2 linked regions of the Phytohabitans rumicis genome follow. The protein of the gene in region 2 interacts with the protein of the main gene of each other region in a pairwise test. Links are inferred from orthologs where the notes say so. Each region holds a gene or a part of one and is shown on either strand. Other genes may lie near its edges.

Region 1 (7,902 bases), 2.2 Mb from region 2 along the record:
CCGGTGCGCCGCCCACCCACCGGGCTGTCCCCGCCACCGGCTCCTGTGGAAGACGACATCGACGCCGAGGTGCGGGACGACCTGGACCGGTGGGCGGCCGAGGGCATCGAGTTCGCCGGCCGGGACGGCCCGCGCGCGTTCCCAGCGACCCGGCGCGAGGCCCTCGACCGGGAGGATCACTTCGTGGCCGAACGGCTGCCGCGCTACGAGGGGATGCCGTCGGCCGACCCGTGGGTCACGCACAGCGGACTGTCGTCGGCGCTGACCCTCGGCCTGCTCGACCCGCTCCCGGTCGTACGCCGCGCCGAGCGGTCCTACCGGGACGGCCAGGTGCCGCTGTCGAGTGTGGAGCTCTTCGCCCGGCAGGTCCTGGGCTGGCGCGACTACCTCTGGCACCTCTACTGGTACTTCAACACCGGCGACCCCGGCCGCACGCGAGCCTCCGGCCGGTCGATCCCCACGTGGTTCACCGAGCTGGATCCGGCGGCGGTGCCCGCCCTGGCCGGCGTACGGGACCATGCCTGGCTCCCGTACGCCGACCGCGACACCGTCCTGGCCCAACCCTGGCGCCGCAGAGACCTGGTCGACTGGCTGACCCGCCACCTGGTCGACGCCCAGGAGTGGTCCATCCCCGTCGGCATCCCCCGTTAGGCGCGCGTCACCGCCACGGTGACCTGCCCGCCGTCGCCGACCTCACCGGCGAAGCCGACCTCGACCGGGCCGAACGCCAGCGACGTCGCCAGCACCTCGCGGGAGACGAAGTCCCGGTGCGCCTCGACGGCCGCCACCACCTCCGGGGACGCGGCGAGCGTGACAGCCACCCGGTCCGACACGTCGAACTGGGCGTCGCGCCGGGCCTGCTGCACCACCCGGATCACGTCGCGCGCCAGGCCCTCCGCCGCCAGCTCGGGGGTCACCGACGTGTCGAGCACGACGACACCCTCGCTCAGCGGCGCCGAGTGCTCGACGTCCGCAGCCACCATCTTCAGCTCGTACTCCCCCTGCTGGAGGGTGACCCCCGCCGCGACCGGCTGGCCGTCCACGAGCTGCCAGTCGCCCGCCTTGACCGCCTTGATCACCTGCTGGACGGCGCCGCCGACCCGCGGCCCGAGCGCGCGCGGCACCACGGTCAGCACCTGCTCGCAGTACGTCGACACCTCCTCGGTGAAGACCACCGACTTGACGTTCACCTCGTCGGCGACCAGGTCGGCGAACGGCCGCAGCGCCTCCGCCCGCGGGCTCGCCACGGTCAGCGCCGGCAGCGGCAGCCGTACCCGCAGCCCACGCGCCTTGCGCAGGGACAGCGCCGCCGAGCACACGTCGCGTACGGCGTCCATCGCGGCGACGAGGTCGTGGTCGGCGGGGAACTCGCCGGCCGACGGCCAGTCGGTCAGGTGCACCGACCGCTCGCCGGTCAGCCCGCGCCAGATCTCCTCCGCGGTGAGCGGAGCGAGCGGAGCGACCACCCGCGACAGCGTCTCCAGCACCGTGTAGAGCGTGTCGAACGCGTCCGCGTCGCCGGTCCAGAACCGGTCCCGCGACCGCCGGACGTACCAGTTGGTCAGCGCGTCCAGATAGGACCGCACGGAGGCGCAGGCCCCGCTGATGTCGTACGCGTCCATCTGGGACTGCACGGTGGACACCAGCTCGCCGGTCTTGGCCAGGACGTACCGGTCCAGCAGATGCTCGCTGCTCGTCCGCCGCCGTGCCTCGTAGCCCGACGCGTTGGCGTACAGCGTGAAGAAGTACCACACATTCCACAGTGGAAGCAGCACCTGCCGTACGGCGTCCCGGATCAGGCCCTCGGTGACCGGCATGTCACCGCCGCGCAGCACCGGAGACGACATCAGCATCCACCGCATGGCGTCCGAGCCGTGCGAGTTGAAGACGTGGTAGACGTCCGGGTAGTTGCGCAGGCTCTTGGACATCTTCCGGCCGTCCTCGCCGAGCAGGATGCCGTGGCTGAGGCAGTTGCGGAACGCCGGCCGGTCGAAGAGCGCCGTGGCCAGCACGTGCATGGTGTAGAACCAGCCCCGCGTCTGTCCGATGTACTCCACGATGAAATCGCCCGGGTAGTGGTGCTCGAACCAGTCGCGGTTCTCAAATGGATAGTGCACCTGGGCGAACGGCATCGACCCCGACTCGAACCAGCAGTCCAGCACCTCCGGCACCCGGCGCATCGTCGACCTGCCGGTCGGGTCGTCCGGGTTGGGGCGTACCAGATCGTCGATGCCGGGCCGGTGCAGGTCGGTCACCTTGACACTGAAGTCACGCTCCAACTCGGCAAGGGACCCGTACACGTCCAGCCGCGGGTACGCCGGGTCGTCCGACTTCCACACCGGGATCGGCGAGCCCCAGAAGCGGTTTCGGCTGATCGACCAGTCCCGGGCGTTCGCCAGCCACTTGCCGAAGGACCCGTCCTTCACGTGCGCCGGCGTCCAGTTGATCTGCTGGTTCAGCTCGACCATCCGGTCGCGGAACTGGGTCACCGCCACGAACCACGACGACACCGCCTTGTAGACCAGCGGCGTGTCGCAGCGCCAGCAGTGCGGGTACGAGTGGGTGTACGTCTCCTGCCGCAGCACCACGCCCCGGTCGCGCAGCTCGCGGATGACCGGCTTGTTGACGTCGAAGACCTGCTCCCCCTGGTACGGCGGCACGAGCGAGGTGAACCGGGTGTGCTCGTCGACGGTCACCACGGTCGGGATGCCGGCCGCGTTGCAGGCGTTCTGGTCGTCTTCGCCGAAGGCGGGCGCCAGATGCACGACTCCAGTGCCGTCCTCAGTGGACACGAAGTCGGCGCCGAGCACCTGGAACGCGTTGGGCGTGTCGGCCAGGAAGTCGAACAGCGGCGTGTAGCTGCGTCCGACCAGGTCGGCCCCGCGCACCACGCCCACCTGCTTGAGGTCCGCCAACTCCTTCTGGTACGCCGAAAGCCGCGCCGCGCCGACCAGGTAACGCTGCCCGGCCGGGTCGGCGAGCACCGCGTACTCGATGTCGGGGCCGACGGCGAGCGCGAGATTGGACGGCAGTGTCCACGGCGTGGTCGTCCAGACGGCGAGCTTCTCGCCGGTGTCCAAAGTGAACCAGACGGTGAGCGACGGATCCTGCCGGTCGCGGTAGACGTCGTCCATTCGGGTTTCCGTATTGGACAGTGGCGTCTCGCACCGCCAGCAGTACGCCAGCACCTTGAAGCCCTCGTAGACCAGGCCCTTGTCGTGCAGGGTCTTGAAGGCCCACATGACGCTTTCCATGTAGTCCAGGTCGAGCGTCTTGTAGTCGTTGGCGAAGTCGACCCACCGCGCCTGCCGGGTGACGTAGCGCTCCCAGTCCTGGGTGTACGTCAGCACCGACGTGCGGCACACGTCGTTGAACCGGGCGATGCCGAGGTCGAGGATCTCGGCCTTGGTGGAGATGCCGAGCTGCTTCTCCGCCTCCACCTCGGCGGGCAGGCCGTGACAGTCCCAGCCGAAGCGCCGATCCACCCGGCGACCGCGCATCGTCTGGTAGCGCGGCACGACGTCCTTGACGTACCCGGTGAAGAGGTGACCGTAGTGCGGCAGCCCGTTGGCGAAGGGTGGCCCGTCGTAGAAGACGTATTCGTTCGAGGCGGAGCGGGCGTCCACCGATGCCTGGAACGTCTTGTCGGCCGCCCAGTGCTCCAGCACCCCGCGCTCGACCGCGGGCAGGTCGGGGCTCGCCGGTACGCCGGCCGTGGGGTCGGTCTTCGGATACACCGTGTACTCCTCGCAGCTCACTGTTCGTGTGTCTGCGAGGACGAGCCGATCGGCCCGCGGTACCACCCCGCTTGGCGTCCCCGGTGAGGGGCCGCCCGCTCGTTGGCCGGCTGTGACGGGCCGGACCCGTCCGGTTCTACTGAGGTCTATCCGACCCGTTCTTCCGGAGGCTCGCCGGTGATAGCCGGGTCAACGCCTTACGACCGTCAAGCCTACCCGACCGGTCCTGAACCGGCCCGTCAATAAACGCCCGGCCTTACCCCAGGTCGGGGAACCAGAGGGTGATCTCGCGCTTGACGCTGTCGGGCGAGTCGGACGCGTGTACGAGGTTTTCCCGGTTCGACAGGGAGAGATCGCCGCGGATCGTCCCGGCGGCGGCCTTGCGACCGTCGGTCGCACCCACCAGCGCGCGCACCACGTCGATGGCCTGGTCGCCGGAGAGCACCGCCGCGACCAGCGGGCCGCCCGTCATGAACTCCTTCAGCGGCGGGTAGAACGCCTTGTCCACGTGCTCGGCGTAGTGCTCGTCGGCCAGGGCGGCGTCCATGCCGCGCAGCACGAGCGCGTCGATGGCCAGGCCCTTGCGCTCGAACCGGCCGATGATCTCGCCGACCAGGCCGCGCCGGACGGCGTCCGGCTTGATCAGGACGAGCGTGCGCTCCGTGGACACGGTGTTCCTCCTGTACGGGGTGCGGGCGTACGGCACCAGCCTATCGGTCTTCCCATGGGTGGCCGGGCCGGCCTAGCCTGGCGGGTAACCCTGGGAGGTCCATAGTGGCTGACGGTCGTCGCCGCCCTATAGCGCCAGTCCGCAAGCTCGTCGCCGCGGTGCTGGCCACGTTCGCCGCGTTCGTCATGCTGTTCGGGGCCGGCATGCAGAGTTGGGCGATCGTGGCGGTCGGCGTGGCGGTGCTGGTCCTGGCCATCAGCCTGGTCCTGGTCAACACGATCCGCGGGGGCGCCCGCGCCTGGGTGGCCGGCACGGCGCACGTGATGAGCGCGACCGAGCCGCCCGCCTCCTCCACGTACGGCCGGTGCGAGCTCCAGATCGTCATCGACGCGCCCGGGCTGCCGGCCGCCTCGATCAAGGTGCGCGACTCCCGGGTACCGGTCGCGAAGTGGCCCCTGCCCGGCGTGACCCTGCCGATCATGGTGGCGGTCGACGACCTGCGGCACGTCCGGATCCTCTGGGACGACGCGCTCACGCACGCCGAGGCCGCCGCCGGGATGGGCGGGCCGCGCGACTACCCGGACGACGACATCCTCTTCGAGGAGGATGAGCCGCCATGGGCGCGCCGCGCGCCGGACCCGCCGTTCCCGGGGCCGGACAGCGGCGAGCCGATCACCGCCGACCTCACCGACGACCTGGGCGGCGGCATCCGTGACGAGCCCGTCGTGGTGCACCAGACTCCCGGCGGGCCGATCGTGCTGGAGGGGACGGTGGTCGAGCCGTCCGGCGACCCGCGCGGCGTGCCGCTGCCCCGGCGCGCCCGATCCGGCCAAAACGGCGGCAACGGGGCCACCACCGCGGTGGCCGAGCCGCCGTCGAAGGAAGAGGAGGAGCCCGAGGCACCCGCCCCGGAGGACACCGACGACGGCCTCGACGACCTGATCACGGCGTACCCCAGCGCCCGCCCGGGGCCGGGCGGCTCGATCCACGGGGTCGGCGTCACCGTCCTCGTCACCGACCTCGCCCGGTCGGTCGCGTTCTACCGCGACATGCTCGGCTTCTACGAGATCGACGGGGGCGACGGCAACGCGGTGCTCGCGTCCGGCGACACCAGGCTGGTGCTGCGGCAGATCTCCGACGTCTCCCCGGCCGGCCCGCGCACCGTGCACCTCAACCTCGAGGTCGGCGACGTCACCGCCATGCACGACGAGCTCAAGGCCAAGGGCGTGCGCTTCACGTACGCGCCGCGCCCGGTCAACAAGGGCGCGAAGCTGGAGCTGTGGGCGGCCGCGTTCAAGGACCCGGACGGCCACGGCATCGCCCTAACTCAGTGGCGCACCCGAGCTGCCGAGGATGGTCCGGCGGACGTGTAGGACGTACAGCCACACCAGGCCGAAGATCAGGCCCAACACGGCCAGCGCCCAGTGCAGGAAGCCGGACAGCAACAACAGCCCCTGGAGTACGCCGACGGCGTACCAGGCCCAGTTGTGGCGCAGCAGCCCGGCCAGCACCACGCACGCGACAATCGCGGCGACGATCACGCCGATGGCCGCGCTGTTCAGGTCGCCGTCGAGCATCCGCAGCGGCTGGATGCCCAGCAGCAGCACGATCGTCTCCAGGATCAGCGCGCCCGCGCCCAGCCCGCGTACGGCGGCCGGCGGATTGCGGAGGCCCGAGTTCATCGAACCAGCAACCGCCGCGCGTCGGCGACCGTCGCCACCGAACCGGTGATCAAGACGCCCACCCGGACAGCTCGCCGTTGACGTCCGTCTCGGCGAGCGCCACCGCCTGCTCGATCGCGTCGGGCATGTTGGCGGCCACCTCGACCCGCGCCTCGCCGAAGATCTCCTCGGCGACCGCGGCGAGCCGCTCCACCGACATCGCCCGGGGGGACGTGTTGCGGGTGACGACCACCGCGTCGACGACGGGTTCGAGCAGCTCCAGCAGCCCGGCCGCGTCCTTGTCGGCGAGCACCGCCAGGACGGCCACCAGCCGGCTGAACGCGAACTCCTCCTGCAACGCGGTGACCGTGGCGGCCATGCCGTGCGGGTTGTGCGCGCCGTCGAGCAGGATCGTCGGCGCCGTGCGCACCCGCTCCAGCCGGCCCGGCGAGCTGGTGCCCGTGAACCCCTCGCGGACCACCTCGGGGTCGAGCTGGCGGGCCGTGCCGGCGCCCAGGAACGCTTCGACCGCCGCCAGCGCCAGGGCCGCGTTCTGCGCCTGGTGCGCGCCGTGCAGCGGGAGGAACACCTCCTCGTACACCCCGCCGAGGCCCTGGATGCTCAGCACCTGGCCGCCGACCGCGACCGCCCGGCTCAACACGCCGAACTCGCTGCCCTCCCGCGCGATCGTCGCCCCGACCTCGGCGACCCGCTCCAGGATCGGCCGGGCCGCCTCGTCATCCTGGGCGGCGGTGATCACCGTGGCGCCCTTGTGGATGATGCCGGCCTTCGCCAGCGCGATGTCCTCGATCGTGTCGCCGAGCCACTCGGTGTGGTCCAGCCCGATCGGCGTGATCACCGCGACGCCGGCGTTGATCACGTTGGTGGAGTCTTCGGCGCCGCCCAGGCCCACCTCGACGATCGCCACGTCCACCGGCGCGTCCGCGAACGTCGCGAACGCCAGCGCCGTCGTCATGTCGAAGTACGTCAGCGGCTCGTCCGACCGCTCGTCGACGAACGCGGCGAGCGGCGCCACCTCCCGATACGTCGCCACGAAGCGCCGCTCGCTCACCGGCTCGCCGTCGAGGGTGATCCGCTCCCGCACCGTCTCCAGGTGCGGGCTGGTGTATCGGCCCGTGTGCAGCCCATGCGCCCGCAGCAGCGAGTCGATCATCCGGGCCGTGGACGTCTTGCCGTTCGTCCCGGTCAGGTGGATCGACGGGTACGCCCGCTGCGGGCTGCCCAGCAGGTCCAGCAGCTGCGCGATCCGGTCCAGGTCGAAGACCATCCGGGTGTACCCGCGGCTCATCAGCTCCGCGTCGACGGCGGCGAATTCCGTACTCATGCTGCCGGCAACGCCTCAAGCGCCGTCGCGATCCGCGCGAGATCGGCCTCGGCGGCGGACAGCCGTTCTTTGATCTTGCTGACCACCGGCTCGGGCGCCTTGCCGACGAAGGCCGGATTGTCCAGCTTCGCCCGGCACTGCTCGGCTTCCTTGAGCGCCGCGGCCCGGTCCTTCTCCAGGCGCGCGCGCTCGGCGGCCACGTCGATCGCGCCGCGCGTGTCGAGCGCGACCGTGACGGCCGCGGTCACCGCGAGCTGCGCGGTCGCCGCGAAGCCCGCCCCCGCGTCGTCGAGCCGGACCAGCGACCGGATCAGCGGCTCGTGCGCCGCGACGCCCGCCGCGGCCAGCCCGTCCAGCCGCGCCTCGACCCGCTGCGCGGGACGCAGGCCCTGGTCGGACCGGAACCGGCGGATCTCCGTGACCACTCGCCGCAGCGTCGCCAGCTCGGCCTCCGCGGCATCATCCACCAGCTCGGGTACGCCCACGGGC
Region 2 (5,564 bases):
GAAGAGGTCCGCCTCGATGCCCAGCACCTCGGCAACGTCCCACCAGCGAAAACGCTCTACCTTCATCGCAGGACAGGCTTGCGGGCGGCCTGCGCCACCGCGTCGGGCCGGCGCAGGTACAGCGGAGTGAGGCGCTCGGTCGGCGCCTTCGCCAGGACACGCTCGGCGGCCAGCGCCACGAGCGCGTCGGCCAGCGGATACCGGGGTTCGTCGCGCACGGGCAGGCCCAGGACGTCCGCGTACCGGTGGGCGCCCTCGCCGACCGCGGCGGTCACCCCCAGCGCGGCCACCCGCTCGGCGACCACCGCCGGCAGGTCAACCGCCGGCTCGGTCAACGGCGTGCCGCCGTCGTACGCGGCCCAGTAGATCTCGCGGCGCCGCGCGTCGGTGGCCACCAGCACCCGCCCCTCAACCTGGCCGACAGCGTCGAGCGAGCAGACGCCGTACGTCGGGACATCCAGCGCCTGACCCATGCTGGCCGCCGTGACCAGGCCGACCCGCAGCCCCGTGAACGGCCCCGGCCCGACGCCCGCCACGATCGCCGAGAGATCCCGCGACCGCACGCCGGCCTCACCGAGCACGGCATCGACGGCCGGGGCGAGCAGCTCACCGTGCGCCTTTGCGTCAACGATTCGCCGCCGGGCGCGCAGCGCGAAGCCGTCGTCGGAGACCTCCGCCAGCGCCGCCGTCACCGCGGGCGTCGACGAGTCCACCACCAGTACGAGCACGATATGCACCCTATCCGGCCCCTTGGCCGCCGCTCCCACGCCCCGCTCCTCGCCCCCGCCCGTCGCCCTAGCCCCGTCGATCAAGGACAAACGGTCGTGCTTTGATCTCCAATCCACGACCGTTTGACCTTGATCGACGCGGATTCCCTTGATCGGCGAGCGAGCAGGTGCCCTGCGTGGACCTTGGTATCCCAGCGCCCCTCTGGGGGCCGCAAGATACCAAGGTCGTTCCCCACGAGCTACGCCCAAACCACCTCACCTCGTCGATCAAGGGATCTCCCGTCGATCAAGGGCATATGGCTGTGGTTTGGAGATCAAAGCACAACCGTTTGCCCTTGATCGACGGGGCGAGGGCGACGGGCGAGGGCGACGGGCGCGGGGCGAGGGGCGACGGGGGCGGCAGGGGGCCGCTGCAACTCCTAGAGCGCGGCCCAGTCGATGGTGAGGAGGCCGGCGTCGGCCAGGGCCTTGTTGGTGGCGCTGAAGGGGCGGCTGCCGAGGAAACCGCGCGGGTTCATCGGGCTGGGGTGGCCGGCTTCCAGGACCACGTGGTCGGGGTTGGTGATGAGGGCGCTCTTCTTGCGGGCGTACCCGCCCCACAGCAGGTAAACCACGCGGCCCGGGCGGGCGTTGAGGGCGCGGATGGTGGCGTCGGTGAAGTCTTCCCAGCCGCGGTTGGCGTGCGAGCCGGGCTTGCCCTCGCGGACGGTCAGCACGGCGTTGAGCAGCAGTACGCCCTGCGCCGCCCAGCCGGACAGGTCCCCCGAGCGTTGCACCGGTACGTCCAGGTCGGCGGCCAGCTCCTTGAAGACGTTGCGCAGCGATGGTGGCGCCGACACGCCGGGCCGGACGCTGAAGCTCAGTCCGTGCGCCTGGCCCGCGCGGTGGTACGGGTCCTGGCCGAGGATCAGCACGCGGCACTGCTCGGGCGCGCACAGCCGGTAAGCGGAGAACAGGTCGTCCTGGGGCGGGAAGACGGTCTGCGCCGCGTACTCGCCCGCGACGAAGGTGCCCAGCTCGGCCGTGCGGGCCGGGTCGAGGTGCGGCTCGACGGCCGTACGCCAATCGGTCGGCAACAGGTCCAGCAGGTCGAGCGTCACAGGCCCTCCAGGCGAGCCGCCCAGTCACCACCGCTGGGCACGAGTTCGATCATGCGGGAATCGTCGTCGCGGCGGTCGATGCGCACCCCCAGGTACGCGTCGGACAGCTGCTCGACCATGCCCTCGCCCCACTCGACCACGGTGACCGAGTCGTCCACCGAGGCGTCCAGGTCGAGGTCGTCGATCTCCGCACGCGGGTCGACCGCCGAGCCTAGCCGGTAGGCGTCCGCGTGGACGAGCGCAACACGGCCACCCTTCGCGGGGTCGGGTCGGTGCACCCGGGCGATGACGAAGGTGGGCGAGGTGACGTCGCCGCGTACCCCCAGGCCGGCGCCGATGCCGCGCACCAGCGCGGTCTTGCCCGCGCCCAGCGGGCCGGTCAGCACGACCAGATCTCCGGCGCGGAGCACGCCGCCGAGCCGGCGGCCAAAGCCCTCTGTGTCTTCAACGGTGGGTAGCGAGATCACGCGGTCAGCTTCTCCAAGAACTCGACGAGGGCGGCGTTGACCTCGTCGGCGTGTTCGAGCATCACGACGTGCCCGCTGTCGGGCACCTTGACGAACTCGGCCTCCGGCAGGTGCCGGACGATCTCCTCCGAGTGGGTCACCGGCGTGATCATGTCCTTGTCTCCGACGATGACGAGCGTGGGCGTGTTTCGCAGCGCCTTGAGCGCCGGATAGCGCGCGTGCGTGTAGAGCGTACGCAGGTACCGCGCGACGGTCTCGGCCGACGTGCGGGAGTTCATGTCCTCCACATAGGACACCAATGCCGGGCTGGGCCGGGGGTTGCCGAAGCCGTACCGCCGGGTGAGCAGCCAGGCCAGGTCGGACGACGCCTGGCGGGCTCGGTCGATCACCCCGCCGCTGAGCCGGGTCGCGCTGTTGACCAGCGGCAGCAACGGCGTACCGGCGCGGGCGATGAGGGCGGGCAGGCCGAACTTGGTCTCCTCCAGCCGGCCACCCGACGTGGCCATCAGCACCGTGGCCACCACCCGGTCGCCGAAGAGCTCCGGGTACCGCTCGGCGAACGCCATGACGGCCATGCCGCCCATCGAGTGCCCGATCAGGATCAGCGGGCCGTCCGGCACCGTCTCGTCGATCACCGCGTGCAGCGCCTCGGCGAGCGCGGGCAGCTCGTACTCGCCGGTCTCCAGCTTGCCGGAACGGCCGTGGCCCGGCTGGTCGTAGAAGACCATCCGGTAGTCCCCGCGGCGGGTCAGCTCCTTGCGCTGGAAGTGGAACGTGCCCATGTCCAGGCAGAAGCCGTGCACGAAGACCAGGGTCGGTTCGAGCGAGGAACCCGCGCCGGTCACGCTGGCCGCGAACTGGGCGTCCAACTCGACGCCGTCGGCCGGCTCGACGATCTCGACGTACAGGTCGGTGCCGTCCGCGGTGGTGACCGTGGTCGACTCGTCGTACGCCTGCTGGCCGAAGTCTTCATCCGCGTACCGGTCGGTGGTGCCGCGCTTCGAGCGGCGGACCAGCGCGCGCTCGGCCACGACGCCCGCCGCGACCCCGACCGCGGCGACGCCGACCACCGCGCCGAGCAGGCCGGCGCGCTTGCGCATCGACTGGCTGGCCAGCGCGCCGAGGCGGCTCATGCGGGAGCTCCGGCGCCGGTGTAGACGCGTGGCACGCGGGTGCTGCCGAAGCGGGTGACGATCTCGTAGTTGATCGTGCCGACCGCCTCGGCCCAGTCGTCGGCGGTCGGCCCGCCGTGCTCGCCGGTGCCGAAGAGGGTGGCCACGTCGCCGGCCGCGACCGGGTCGTCGCCGCAGTCCAGCACCACCTGGTCCATGCAGACCCGGCCGGCGATCCGGCGTACCTTGCCGCCCAGCTCGATCGGGCCGCTGCTGGAGGCGTGCCGCGGGACCCCGTCGGCGTACCCGAGCGGCACGACGGCGAGCGTCGTCTCCCGCTCGGTGTGGTACGTGTGGCCGTACGAGACGCCCTGGCCGGCCGGCACCCGCTTGGTGAGCATGACCCGGGCGCGGGCGGTCATGGCCGGCCGCAGCCCGAAGCGCTCCCCCGGGCTGAGCCGATCTGTGTCGCTCCGCGACAACGGTGTCAGCCCGTAGACCGCGATCCCCGGGCGGACCAGGTCGAGGTGGGCGTCGGGCCGGGTGAGCGTGGCCGCCGAGTTGGCGATGTGTCGCAGGCGCGGGGTCACCCCGAGGCGCTCGGCGGTCGCCAGACCCTCGTGGAAGACGTCCAGCTGCTGATCGATGGTTTCGTGGCCGGGCGCGTCCGCGTACACGAAATGGCTGAACACCCCGACCACCTCGACCGAGCCGTCGGCCTCGGCCTTCGCGGCGGCCTCGACCAGCGCCGGCCAGTCGGCCGGTGTCGCGCCGCCGCGCGCGAGCCCGGTGTCGATCTTCAGGTGTACGCGGGCGGGCCGGCCCGCGAGGTGCGCCGCCTCGACCATCTCGCGCAGCTGGAGCAGGCTGCCGGTGCCGAGGTCGACCCCGGCCGCGACGCCTTCGTGCAGCGGCAGGCCGGGGACCAGTAGCCACGCGAGCACCGGTGCGGTGATGCCGGCGCGCCGCAGCGTCAGCGCCTCGTCGAGCGTGCAGACGCCGAGCCAGCTCGCGCCCGAGTCGAGAGCCGCTCGAGCCACCGGCAACATGCCGTGTCCGTACCCGTCGCCCTTGACCACGGCCATCAGCTCGGCGCTGGTGCCGGCGCGCAACCGCGCCACGTTGTGGCGGATCGCGTCAAGATCGACACGGACCTCGGCTTGCAACATGCCCTTCAGACTACTGATCGATGACACGTAACATCTGGGCATGCGCCTGTCGGTCGTCGTGCCCTGCTTCAACGAGGAGGCTTCCGTTGAGCGGCTCCACGCTGCTGTGACGGCGGCCACCGCCTCGCTGGGGGCCGAGATCGAAATCGTGTTCGTCGATGACGGGAGCGACGACGGCACGCTGGTGGCGCTGCGCGGGCTCGCCGCTCGGGACAGCTCGGTCCGGTACACGTCGCTGAGCCGCAACTTCGGCAAGGAGGCGGCGATGCTGGCCGGCCTGGAGCGGGCCAGCGGCGACGCGGTCGTGATCATGGATGCCGACCTGCAGCACCCGCCGCACCTGCTGCCCCGGATGCTGGAGCTCTTCGAGCAGGGGTACGACCAGGTCATCGCCTGCCGCGACCGGCGTGGCGACCAGTTCTTCCGCACGCTCGCCTCGCGCACCTTCTACCGCATGGTCAACAAGCTGGTCGACGTGCAGTTGGTCGACGGGGCCGGCGACTTCCGGCTGCTGTCCCGGCGGGCCGTCGACGCGGTGCTCTCGCTGCCCGAGTACAACCGCTTCTCCAAGGGCCTGTACTCGTGGATCGGCTTCAACACGGTGGTGTTCGCGTACACCAACGAGGCCCGGCAGGGCGGCCGCAGCAAGTGGACGATCGGCAAGCTCTTCAACTACGCGCTGGACGGGCTGCTGTCGTTCAACAACCGGCCGCTGCGGTTGGCGATCTACGGCGGGCTGGCGCTCACGCTGCTGGCCGTCACGTACATGACGTGGGTCGTGATCAGCGCGTTCGCGCGGGGCATCGACATGCCCGGTTACACCACGATCATCGTAAGCGTGATCGGGCTGGGCGGCATCCAGATGATGATCCTCGGCATCATCGGCGAGTACATCGGCCGGCTCTACTACGAGACCAAACGGCGCCCGCACTACCTCGCCAAAGAGACCGAAATGTCCCCGGTGCAGCCCGCGAGCGCCCGCCGCCCT

The links. Proteins that work in one complex are often made in the same cells at the same time.
Region 1: the proteins of ung (region 2) and ndk interact in binary tests that used the Escherichia coli proteins (3 or more experiments, as listed by UniProt). The link is inferred for Phytohabitans rumicis from one-to-one orthologs.

What each region holds. Positions count from the first base shown.
Region 1 is NZ_BLPG01000001.1:5,850,099-5,858,000, reverse strand. Bases 2,701-5,473 are described here. They hold ndk (nucleoside-diphosphate kinase), read right to left. Parts: upstream 4,408-5,473; coding sequence 3,994-4,407; downstream 2,701-3,993. Other genes in these bases: Prum_RS26630 (VOC family protein), read left to right, coding at 4,512-5,473; ileS (isoleucine--tRNA ligase), read right to left, coding at 2,701-3,758. Also shown: Prum_RS26645 (cryptochrome/photolyase family protein), read left to right, coding at 1-651; more of ileS, read right to left, coding at 648-2,700; more of Prum_RS26630, read left to right, coding at 5,474-5,780; Prum_RS26625 (DUF4233 domain-containing protein), read right to left, coding at 5,730-6,089; Prum_RS26615 (valine--tRNA ligase), read right to left, coding at 7,410-7,902. UniProt on the Escherichia coli protein: Major role in the synthesis of nucleoside triphosphates other than ATP. The ATP gamma phosphate is transferred to the NDP beta phosphate via a ping-pong mechanism, using a phosphorylated active-site intermediate.
Region 2 is NZ_BLPG01000001.1:3,616,908-3,622,471, forward strand. The notes cover bases 1-2,999. They hold ung (uracil-DNA glycosylase), read right to left. Parts: upstream 1,853-2,999; coding sequence 1,148-1,852; downstream 1-1,147. Other genes in these bases: rimI (ribosomal protein S18-alanine N-acetyltransferase), read right to left, coding at 1-66; tsaB (tRNA (adenosine(37)-N6)-threonylcarbamoyltransferase complex dimerization subunit type 1 TsaB), read right to left, coding at 63-728; tsaE (tRNA (adenosine(37)-N6)-threonylcarbamoyltransferase complex ATPase subunit type 1 TsaE), read right to left, coding at 1,825-2,292; Prum_RS15860 (alpha/beta fold hydrolase), read right to left, coding at 2,292-2,999. Outside these bases: more of Prum_RS15860, read right to left, coding at 3,000-3,428; alr (alanine racemase), read right to left, coding at 3,425-4,576; Prum_RS15870 (glycosyltransferase family 2 protein), read left to right, coding at 4,617-5,564. UniProt on the Escherichia coli protein: Excises uracil residues from the DNA which can arise as a result of misincorporation of dUMP residues by DNA polymerase or due to deamination of cytosine.